Regions from separate parts of the Phocaeicola sp. genome, predicted to be linked through region 1. Evidence: riboswitches for the same ligand, from Rfam matches in the RefSeq annotation. Region 1 holds a riboswitch; each other region holds the start of a gene.
What was found. A riboswitch is a leader RNA that binds a small molecule or an ion and turns the genes downstream of it on or off. The one in region 1 is predicted to bind cobalamin.

Region 1 (3,270 bases):
CTTGCGCACGTGCGCTGCTATTTTTTGCATTGCAGGGCTGCCTTCACTTTCCCGCATCATCTGTTTATAGAAATACCCTGCAAAAGCAAGTGCTAATACAGATGCAGTGGGGATTAACCAAAAAAGATATGTTTCCATAAAGTTTGAGATTAAAAGTTGTATCCCAAATTTAATAAATAAAATGGAAACAAAGTACTGATTACCTTACTTTTATTTCTTTTCTGACATGACCAGCAACTTATCGCCTGCGTGCAGTTCAATCTGTCCGTTCGGGATGATGAATTCGTTTCCGCGTTTAATCAGCATGACCAGTGTTCCCTTTGGGATGTTCATATCAGCCAGTCGGTTGCCCACAGTCAGCATATCTTCTGTCAAGGTTATATCGTTTAGATGAGTGTCAATTTCATCAGGCAGTTCAACGCCGAAGTCATTCCCTTCTTTTTCTTCGGGAAGGTCGAGCTTGAGCCAGCGTGCCATTTTCGAGATAGTCATACCCTGTATGATGAGCGACAACAAGGTAATAAAAAATACGATGTTGAACAACTGATTGGAACCTGGTATATGAGCTATAACCGGATATGTGGCAAAAATAATAGGTACGGCACCTCTTAATCCTACCCATGAAATAAAAATGCGTGCCTTGTTGCTGATTCCCTTAAAAGGAAGCAGGCAGAGGAATACGCTGACAGGGCGTGCTATCAGAATCATAAATATACCGATAAGCAAAGCTGTAACTGCAATGTCGAGCATTTCGTGCGGATTGACCAGAAGTCCCAGTGTAAGGAACATAATAATCTGGAACAGCCAAGTAAGTCCGTTCATAAAAGTGTTTGTTTCTTTCCGGAAAGCCAGCCGGGCATTGCCTACGATTACTCCTGCAATGTATACGGCAAGATATCCGTTTCCTTTTACCAAATCGGTAAGCGTGAAAGTGATGAAGACAATACTGAGCAGCAGAATAGGGTAGAGTGCACCGTTGGAAAGTTCTATTTTGTTGATAAGCCATACAGCGAACTTTCCGAAAGCATATCCCAGAACTCCGCCGAAGAGGAACTGCAGAAACAAATCTTTCAGTATGATACCTATGTTAAAATCACTTCCACTGCCTATAACCTGAATAAGCACAATGGTAAGCATGTACGCCATTGGGTCGTTACTACCACTTTCCAGTTCCAGCATCGGACGAAGATTGTATTTTAGATTCATCCGTTGGGAACGCAGAAGGCTGAATACCGATGCAGAGTCGGTTGACGACATGGTAGCTGCAAGCAGTAGGGAAACCAGCAGCGTAAGTTCTATGTTAGCCTGTGTATGATTCGAAAGAAAGAAAATAAACGAACCTGTCAGTAGCGTGGTGACCAGCACTCCTACGGTAGAAAGCAGTATACCTTGCTTTAGCACGGGTTTGATATCGGCATATCGTGTATCCATACCGCCGGAAAACAGAATGATACTCAGTGCCATCATACCGATGAACTGGGCGTCGGAAGCACTATTGAACTGAATGCCCAGTCCGTCGCTGCCGAATGCCATTCCTACCAACAGGAATAAAAGCAAGGTAGGAATACCGAAACGATATCCGGTTTTACTGATAAGAATACTGGTAAATATTAGGACAGAGCCGACAAGTAAAATATTTTCTGCTGTAATCATGAGACTGTTTTATTATAAAGTATATGTGCAAAGTAAACAAATAAATTTGGATTTTGGTTCACGTTCTGTTGTATTGTACGAAGTTATTGCATATATTTGTCACAGTTTTGTTCCGTCAGGCTTCCCGATTGGTAGTGCGAAGCTGCGGATGAAAAGGGAATCGGGTGAAAGTCCCGGACAGTCCCGCTGCTGTAAGCTCCGTGATAAAGGTTTGTTTACCACTTCGAGCCACTGCCGTTTCTTCGGGTTGAATGAAAAGGCGGGAAGGCATAACAAACCGGAGTAAGTCAGAAGACCTGCAAAACGTGTCACGCTTGTACCTTCGAGGAAAAGGTTACAGGAACGTAAACTGATTGTATAAATTTTATTTCAAGTACAAAATGCGGGATTTTTTCCCGTCCATGTTGTTCTTGTTTTATTTGCATTTAAGAAAATGATTGTCGTAAAGAATGTTTTGAAGAGATACATACTATCTGCCCATATAGTACTTATGGTCTTGCTGCTTTCTGCTTGCGGTGGAAAGAGCAAGACCTCTTTTTTGCAGGAGCAGGGAGATACGCTCCGGTTGCATTATGCCGAGAACTTACAGATTGTAAAGTATGACCGATATACGAAAGTCACGTTAAGGAATCCCTGGGACACGTTGCAAATACTTCATACTTATCTGCTGGTGGACAAGAAGGATACGACTGCGATGTCACTTCCTGAAGGAACCGTGATACAGGTACCTCTGACTCGGGCATTGGTCTATTCGTCGGTACATTGTGGGCTTTTGCAGGAACTGGGAGCCTTGGATAAGGTAAAAGGTGTATGCGACTTGCAGTATATGCGTATTCCTGCCGTGCTGGAAGGCTGCCGGAATGGTAGCGTTACGGATGCGGGAAGCAGCATGAATCCGGATATAGAAAAGGTTATCGACATGCATCCAGATGCCATATTGCTTTCACCTTATCAGAATAGTGGAGGATACGGACGGATAGAAAAGCTGAACGTGCCGATTCTGGAATGTGCCGATTATATGGAAACTTCGGCGTTGGGACGTGCCGAGTGGGTGCGTTTTTACGGACTTTTGTTCGGCAAAGAACAAGAAGCCGACTCGCTGTTTACCGAAGTGGAACGGAAATATCTCTCACTTCGTAATCGGGTAAAAGATATATCACCCAAGCCGACTGTTATTACGGAACTGAAGACTGGAGGAACCTGGTATGTGCCGGGAGGAAACAGTACGATGGCAAAAGTGTATGCTGATGCCGGAGCACGCTATATCTTTTCTGATATTCCACAGAGCGGTTCGGCATCGCTGGCCTTCGAAGCGGTGTTCGACAGAGGACAGCATGCCGATTTCTGGCTGATAAAATATAATCAGCAGACTGACAAGACTTATCGGGAACTGAAGAACGACTATGCGCCTTATGCCAATTTTGATGCATTCCGTAACCGACGGGTATACGGATGCAATACCAGCCGCATTTCTTTTTACGAAGAAGTACCTTTTCATCCCGAACTTCTGCTGGAAGATTTGGTAAAAGTCTTTCATCCGGAAGTTCTGAAAGACTATGCTCCGAGATATTTTACTAATTTAGCGGAGTGATAAGTTAAACCTCGTATGCATGAAGG
Region 2 (3,270 bases), on a different contig from region 1:
CTTTACCGACCGGCTTTGGAAAAAGTTCCCGACACTGACAAAGGCGGACATCTCGCTTTGCTGCCTTATCAAAATCGGTATCTCAAACAGCAACATGCTTTACCTGCTCGACACCAGCAAGGTCGCCTTGAAGAAACGGAAAAACCGCCTCAAACACGACAAGATGGGTATGGACGAAAACGATTCCCTGGATGAGTTTATCATGGAATTCTGACAAGCATTATGCTCACTCTTTCACCCATACATGTTCTATCTCTACGACATACATTTTATGGAATCCGCCATGTCCTTCACCGTACCAGCGGCTTACCAGTGAGGCATCGATAAACTGCTCGGGCTTTATCATATCGGCATACAGTTTTCTGCATTCCAGGATCATACGTGCCTGCTCGTAGGCAATGTTTCCTTCGGGAGTGGCAAAAGGTTTCAGTCCGGTAGCCGCTACCTTATCAATGTCGCGCCCAGATTTGGAACCACAGATTTTATGTATATCTTTATGCTCTTCGCCCAGGAAAGACAGGGTAAGCGTTTCTCCCTCTTCAATAAACTGGTAGGTATAACGCTCGGGACGGATGAAAATAAAGGCTACGGGCTTTGCCCACAAAACACCGGTTCCGCCCCAGCTTGCCGTCATCATGTTAAACTTTTCCTGTGTTCCGGCCGTTACCAGCATCCATTCCTTACTGATAGCGTCGAACATGTTATCTTTCAGTTCCGATACATTTATTTCTTTCATACATGCATATATTTAATGGTTCATCAAGGCAAAACTACTAAAATTATCGGTACCCTGAGAAAAACGCTTTCAGAAGTCACTGAAAATTTGTACAAACGTTTATATTTTTTGTACAAAAAATAAAAAAACGTCAGCACGAATCAGACAGGCTCTCTGCATCTTCCTGCCCGAACTTCCTCTTTTCCCTGTTTCTTTTTTTTGATATTTCATGAAACTCCTGAACGAAAGGAGTATACAAAAACCATTTCTTAAATAGCAAAACTGTATTAAAATTCAGAAAAAATAAACTATCTTTACCACCGATTGGTTCCGGAAGGTTGGTTCGACCCGACGGATTAAAAGGGAATCGGGTGAAAGTCCCGAACAGTCCCGCTGCTGTGAAGCTCATCAAGCACGTTGACAATTACTCATTGCCACTGGATAAAACCGGGAAGGTGTCAAAGCGTGTGAGTCAGTCAGAAGACCTGCCATCGTTTTTATTAATTAACCGAACTCGTGGGATAGGACGGTTGAACGTTTTACATAATGCTTAATAGACTTCACTATGCGGTAATGTTTACCCTGCTGGTGTGGGGTATAAACATTTGTGTACCGGTACATGCACAAAACAAGTTGGACAGCCTTCAACATCTGAACGAGGTTGTTGTGACGGCGCGTGCCGTACAGAAAGAGATTTTTCCGGTACAGGAATTATCGGGCAAGCAGCTCCATCAGCTCAGCTCGCACAACGTGGCCGATGCCTTGCGCTATTTTTCCGGCATACAGATCAAGGACTACGGAGGAGTAGGGGGACTGAAAACGGTGAATATCCGGAGTATGGGAACCAACCATGTAGGTGTGTTCTACGACGGCATCGAGCTGGGAAACGCACAAAACGGTACGGTCGATCTGGGAAGATTCTCGCTCGACAACATAGAGTCTGTCACGCTGTACAACGGACAGAAGAGTGCCATTTTCCAGCCGGCAAAGGATTTCGGCTCGTCGGGCTCCATCTATTTGCAGACACGGACGCCTCAGTTCGAGGAAGGAAAGAAGTATAACGTAAGGGCTTCGTTCAAGACGGGTTCGTTTGGTGTGGCAAATCCTTCCGTTTTGTGGGAGCAAAAGCTCGGACAACGAATCAGCAGTTCGTTCAGTGCCGAGTATCTTCACTCGTCGGGAAAATACAAGTTTACTTACCGCATGCAGGAGGGATATGATACGACGGCGGTGCGGCAGAACGGCGACCTGAATGCCTTGCGTGTGGAAGGAGGGCTGTTCGGACAGCTCAAGCAGGGATACTGGAAGGCGAAGGCTTACCTGTACAACTCGGAACGTGGATATCCGGGGGCAATCGTCCGCAACAAGTTCTCGCACGAGGATCGCCAGTGGGATACGAACTTCTTTACTCAGGGTACATTCAAGAAGGACTTTACACAGTGGTACAGCCTGCTTGCCAATGCGAAATATGCATACGACTACCTGCATTACCTGGCCGATCCTAACAAAGACGAGTCGCTGATGTATGTCAACAACCATTATTACCAGCAGGAAGTATACACATCGGTAGCCAACCGATTTAATCTGTTTTCGTGGTGGGAGGCAAGCTTTTCGGCAGATTATCAGTTTAACCTGCTGAATGCCGACTTGCGCGACTTTGTTTATCCGCGCCGGCATACGCTGCTGGCATCCATCGCTACGGCCATGCGCTTCAAGCAGGTGGAACTTCAGGCAAGTCTGCTCGAAACGTTTGTACACGATACGAGCTCGGGCACGCCTGCTCCCGACAAGCAGAAGCTTACTCCTTCGTTTTTCGTGTCGTGGAGGCCTTTTCCGCAAAGTGGCCTTAACCTGAGAGGTTTCTATAAACGGATCTTCCGGATGCCTACGCTGAACGACCTGTATTATACGTTTGTAGGGAATATCAACCTGGAACCTGAGTTCACTACGCAGTACGACTTAGGATTTACGTACAACCGTACCTTCAACAATACGTGGCTGCGCTCGCTGGAAGTACAAACGGATGTGTACTACAACGAGGTGGAGAATAAAATCGTGGCCACTCCTACGTCGAATTTCTTCCGCTGGACGATGGTCAATCTGGGAAATGTGGAAATCAGAGGGGTGGACGTGGCGCTTCAGACCGGCTGGAAGATCGGACGTGACCTGACGGTAATCAACCGAATCAATTATACGTACCAGCGGGCACAGGACTTTACCGACCCCAAAAGTGAGTTTTACGGAGGACAGATTCCGTACATCCCCTGGCACAGCGGTTCGGCCGTGGTGAACCTGCAATGGCGCTCATGGGAGGCTAATTACAGCTTTATCTATACCGGAGAACGTTATTCTTCGCAGGCCAATATCCCTTATAATTACCAGTTGCCGTGGTATACCAGCGACTTTTCGGTTTCCAAAGGACTAAAAGTGTGGAAGGGGGACCTGAAGCTGACGCTGGAAGTAAACAATTTATTGAACCAGCAGTACGAGGTGGTAGCCTGCTATCCGATGCCCGGTACCAACTTCAAGCTGATTGCCCAATATAACTTTTAATC
Region 3 (3,270 bases), on a different contig from region 1:
AATCGCGGTCGGTTACCCCTGGTATCACACCATATTTACGACGGTCCATACGAGTAAATCGTCCGGAAAGCCCTTCAGCAGGAGTAGCCAGTACTGAATAGTTCAAATGATATTTCTGCTTAAATTCTTCTACTACACGATTCATTTCTTCTACAGCTTCATACAATGTGTCCCATGCCTTCTGACAATGTCCGTGTCCTTGTCCGTACAGAGCTACCATGGCATTGTGACCGCCAATGAAACCAATACCCAATGTTCCCTGATTCAGTACGTCACCTACCTCATCGTTCGGATTCAGCTCACTGCCTCCTTTCCACACATTGTTACTCATCATGAACGGAAACTGCCGTGCCAGTGCTGTACGCTGATACTGATAGCGGGCATAGAGCTGCTCGGCTATGAAGACAGCCATATCGTGTACTGAATTGATAAACGTTTCTTTCGCCAGACGTTCTACGGCATCCTGTCCCTGATTCTCAGCTACACTTTCAGCCTTAATACGCGCCTCGATGGCAAGACGCGGCAGATTCATGGTAGTAAACGACAAGTTTCCACGTCCCAATGAAGTCTTTTCACCGTTCAGATTTTCGAATACACGTGTACGACATCCCATCGTCGCCAGTTCATAACGGTAGCGTTTCGGATCGCTTGCATCCCATTTTTCGTGACGATTGAAAGGTGTATCAAGGAACATGAAGTTCGGAAACAAAGCCTTGGCCGTTGTCCGACAAGCTTTCAGAAACAAATCAAAGTTTGGAGCTTCAAATTCAACTTTCCCATCCATAGCAGCTTCAAAGTCCTCCATCGCACGTTTATAGTCTGCTTCAGAATAAGATACTCCATCTTTTATTTTGAATATCTGAATTGGAAATACAGGAACCTCTCCACGTGTACCTAAGCCTTCGATGGTCGCTTTCAATAATTCTTCTATCACCATTCGTCCTTCAGCCGAAGTATCTGTTCCATAATTGATTGAGCTGAACACTACCTGATTTCCTCCACGCGAATGCATCGTGTTCAAGTTATGGATAAATCCTTCCATAGCCTGATGAGTATCCTTGCGTACCTGAGCATACGACTTACGTAAAATGTGTTCCAGTTCACCGGCCGTCAGTGTAACGCCTTGTCCGGCCGCTGCCGAAAGGAAACTTTTCTTTTCATCCTCTGTCGGAACAATAGAAGTAAAACACTGTTTGGATACAGTCAGTATCGCAGCCTCATCCAACTGTATATCTCTCATATCAAGATAAAAGGAAACAGACGATGCTACTGCTTTCTGAAAACTCTTGAGTACACCTTTTGCCATGAAAAAATCGAAAGCCGGAATTGCCTGTCCTCCATGCTGTTCATTCTGGTTGGTCTGGAAGATAATAGTTGCCAGCGTTGCGTAACTCTGAATGGATTGCGGAGTACGGATACTTCCATTCTTTGTATGAAAACCACGTTCAAACAGGTCATCAAGATCATATTGAATACAAGTTGTTGTCTTGGTTGGATAATAATCCAGATCGTGAATGTGAATATCTCCCAACTGATGTGCTTCAGCATACTGCTTGGGCAAAAGGTATTTATACGTATAATCTTTGGTAATCTCCGAAGCAAAAGTCATCATCTGTCCCGCCGGAGTATGACTCGACATGTTAGCGTTGCTCAGATTTACATCATTCTTGTCGATAGCCACAATGCCATCCATAATGTGCTTCATCTGCGTTTTGCGGTCGCGTTCTGTATTTCTCCACTGGCGATAAATGATGTATTTCTTGGCAACTTCAGGCTGCACTTTCATCAATTCTGTTTCTACAAGGTCCTGAATCTCCTCAACTCCGATCGTCGGATTCTCAAAATGAGCAATAACACGCTGAGTAATTTCATCAATCAGCTCTTCCTGATGAGCCAGTCCTGTGGCATTGAAAGCTTTACTGATGGCATTTGTAATCTTTGAAGGCGAAAAGTTTTCCCGCTTCCCGTCACGCTTGATAATACAGATTTCAGTTAAATTCATACTGTTTGCTTTGAAAAGTTAATAAAAAGATTGGATTTGCTTTTCGTGGCAGGTCTTCTGACTGATCTCTCCCCGGCAGACACCTTCCCATTGTATTCAAACAATAGTGGCTTGCACATGCATTGTCTCCGGTTCATTAAGAATCACAGCAGCGGGTACTGTTGCCGATTTACACGACATTCCCTTTTGAAACGCTTATGTTACCTAACGAAAAGCTCTACAAAGATATATCTTCTGATCGAATAAATAAAAACGGACTAACAGATGTTTTTCTAAATTGAGCAACTTTTAAAACGCAAAACCAACCTACAGACACATACAGAGCGTACAAACGGACAACTCTTATTTATATAAACTTTTCTATTTGGATAATTAGATTTATTTCTTATTACTCTAAACAAGGAATAATCTTTTTCTTGTTTTCGGGTTTCCTATTTGCAAAAATACAGATCGGAAACCCGAAAACGGTATAATGATTTATTGATTGACGGGCTCCAGTCCCATTTGCTTTGCCTTCTTAAGCATAAACTCAAAAGCAGCATCGTGTTCATTAGGAATAATCCCATCCAGAATAGCGTCCTTTATAGAGCTTTTCAGACTGCCGATTTCCCGACACGGCTGCAAGTTGAATACCTTCATAATCTCAGCACCATCTACCGGCGGCTGGAAATTACGGATACGATCCTTTTCCTCCAAGTCTTTCAGTTTCTGACGTACCAGTTTGAAATTGTCGAGAAAGCGTTGTTTGCGCACTTCATTCTTCGAAGTAATATCTGCTTCACACAGCAGCATCAAATCGTCAATATCATCGCCAGCCTCGAAAAGCAGTCGCCGAACAGCCGAATCGGTCACTTCTTCATCGGCTATCACAATAGGACGCATATGAAGACCGACCAGCTTTTGAACGTACTTCATCTTTTCATTCATAGGCAACTTCATCTTCCGGAAGATTTCAGGTATCATCTTTTCTCCGATGAAATTATGATTATGGAATGTCCATCCTACACGAGGATCCCAGCGTTTAGTGCGCGGCTTTCCAATGTCGTGCAACAAAGTAGCCCAGCGCAACCATAAATTATCGGTAACCTTTGCAATATTGTCTACCACTTCCAGAGTGTGATAGAAATTATCCTTATGTCCTCTTCCATTTCTGACTTCTACTCCCTGCAAAGCAACCAGTTCCGGGAAGATCAGTTCCAGCAGTCCGCAACGGTCTAAGTCAACGAAACCTTTCGAAGGTACAGGTGAAAGCAATATTTTATTCAATT

Region 2: linked by a shared signal. The riboswitch ahead of ACZM60_RS00945 (TonB-dependent receptor) and the one ahead of ACZM60_RS07890 (ABC transporter substrate-binding protein) in region 1 are both predicted to bind cobalamin.
Region 3: linked by a shared signal. The riboswitch ahead of ACZM60_RS03790 (anaerobic ribonucleoside triphosphate reductase) and the one ahead of ACZM60_RS07890 (ABC transporter substrate-binding protein) in region 1 are both predicted to bind cobalamin.

Annotation. Positions count from the first base shown of each region.
Region 1 covers NZ_DBMACV010000032.1:7,278-10,547, forward strand. Annotated here, with positions in the region: gene ACZM60_RS07880 (sodium-translocating pyrophosphatase) at 1-138, opposite strand, end outside; gene ACZM60_RS07885 (potassium/proton antiporter) at 211-1,653, opposite strand; cobalamin riboswitch at 1,745-1,971, shown strand; gene ACZM60_RS07890 (ABC transporter substrate-binding protein) at 2,108-3,244, shown strand; gene ACZM60_RS07895 (iron chelate uptake ABC transporter family permease subunit) at 3,264-3,270, shown strand, end outside.
Region 2 covers NZ_DBMACV010000002.1:98,556-101,825, forward strand. Annotated here, with positions in the region: gene ACZM60_RS00935 (hypothetical protein) at 1-214, shown strand, start outside; gene ACZM60_RS00940 (flavin reductase family protein) at 227-736, opposite strand; cobalamin riboswitch at 1,023-1,222, shown strand; gene ACZM60_RS00945 (TonB-dependent receptor) at 1,289-3,268, shown strand.
Region 3 covers NZ_DBMACV010000012.1:11,450-14,719, forward strand. Annotated here, with positions in the region: gene ACZM60_RS03790 (anaerobic ribonucleoside triphosphate reductase) at 1-2,002, opposite strand, end outside; cobalamin riboswitch at 2,033-2,227, opposite strand; gene ACZM60_RS03795 (CCA tRNA nucleotidyltransferase) at 2,480-3,270, opposite strand, start outside.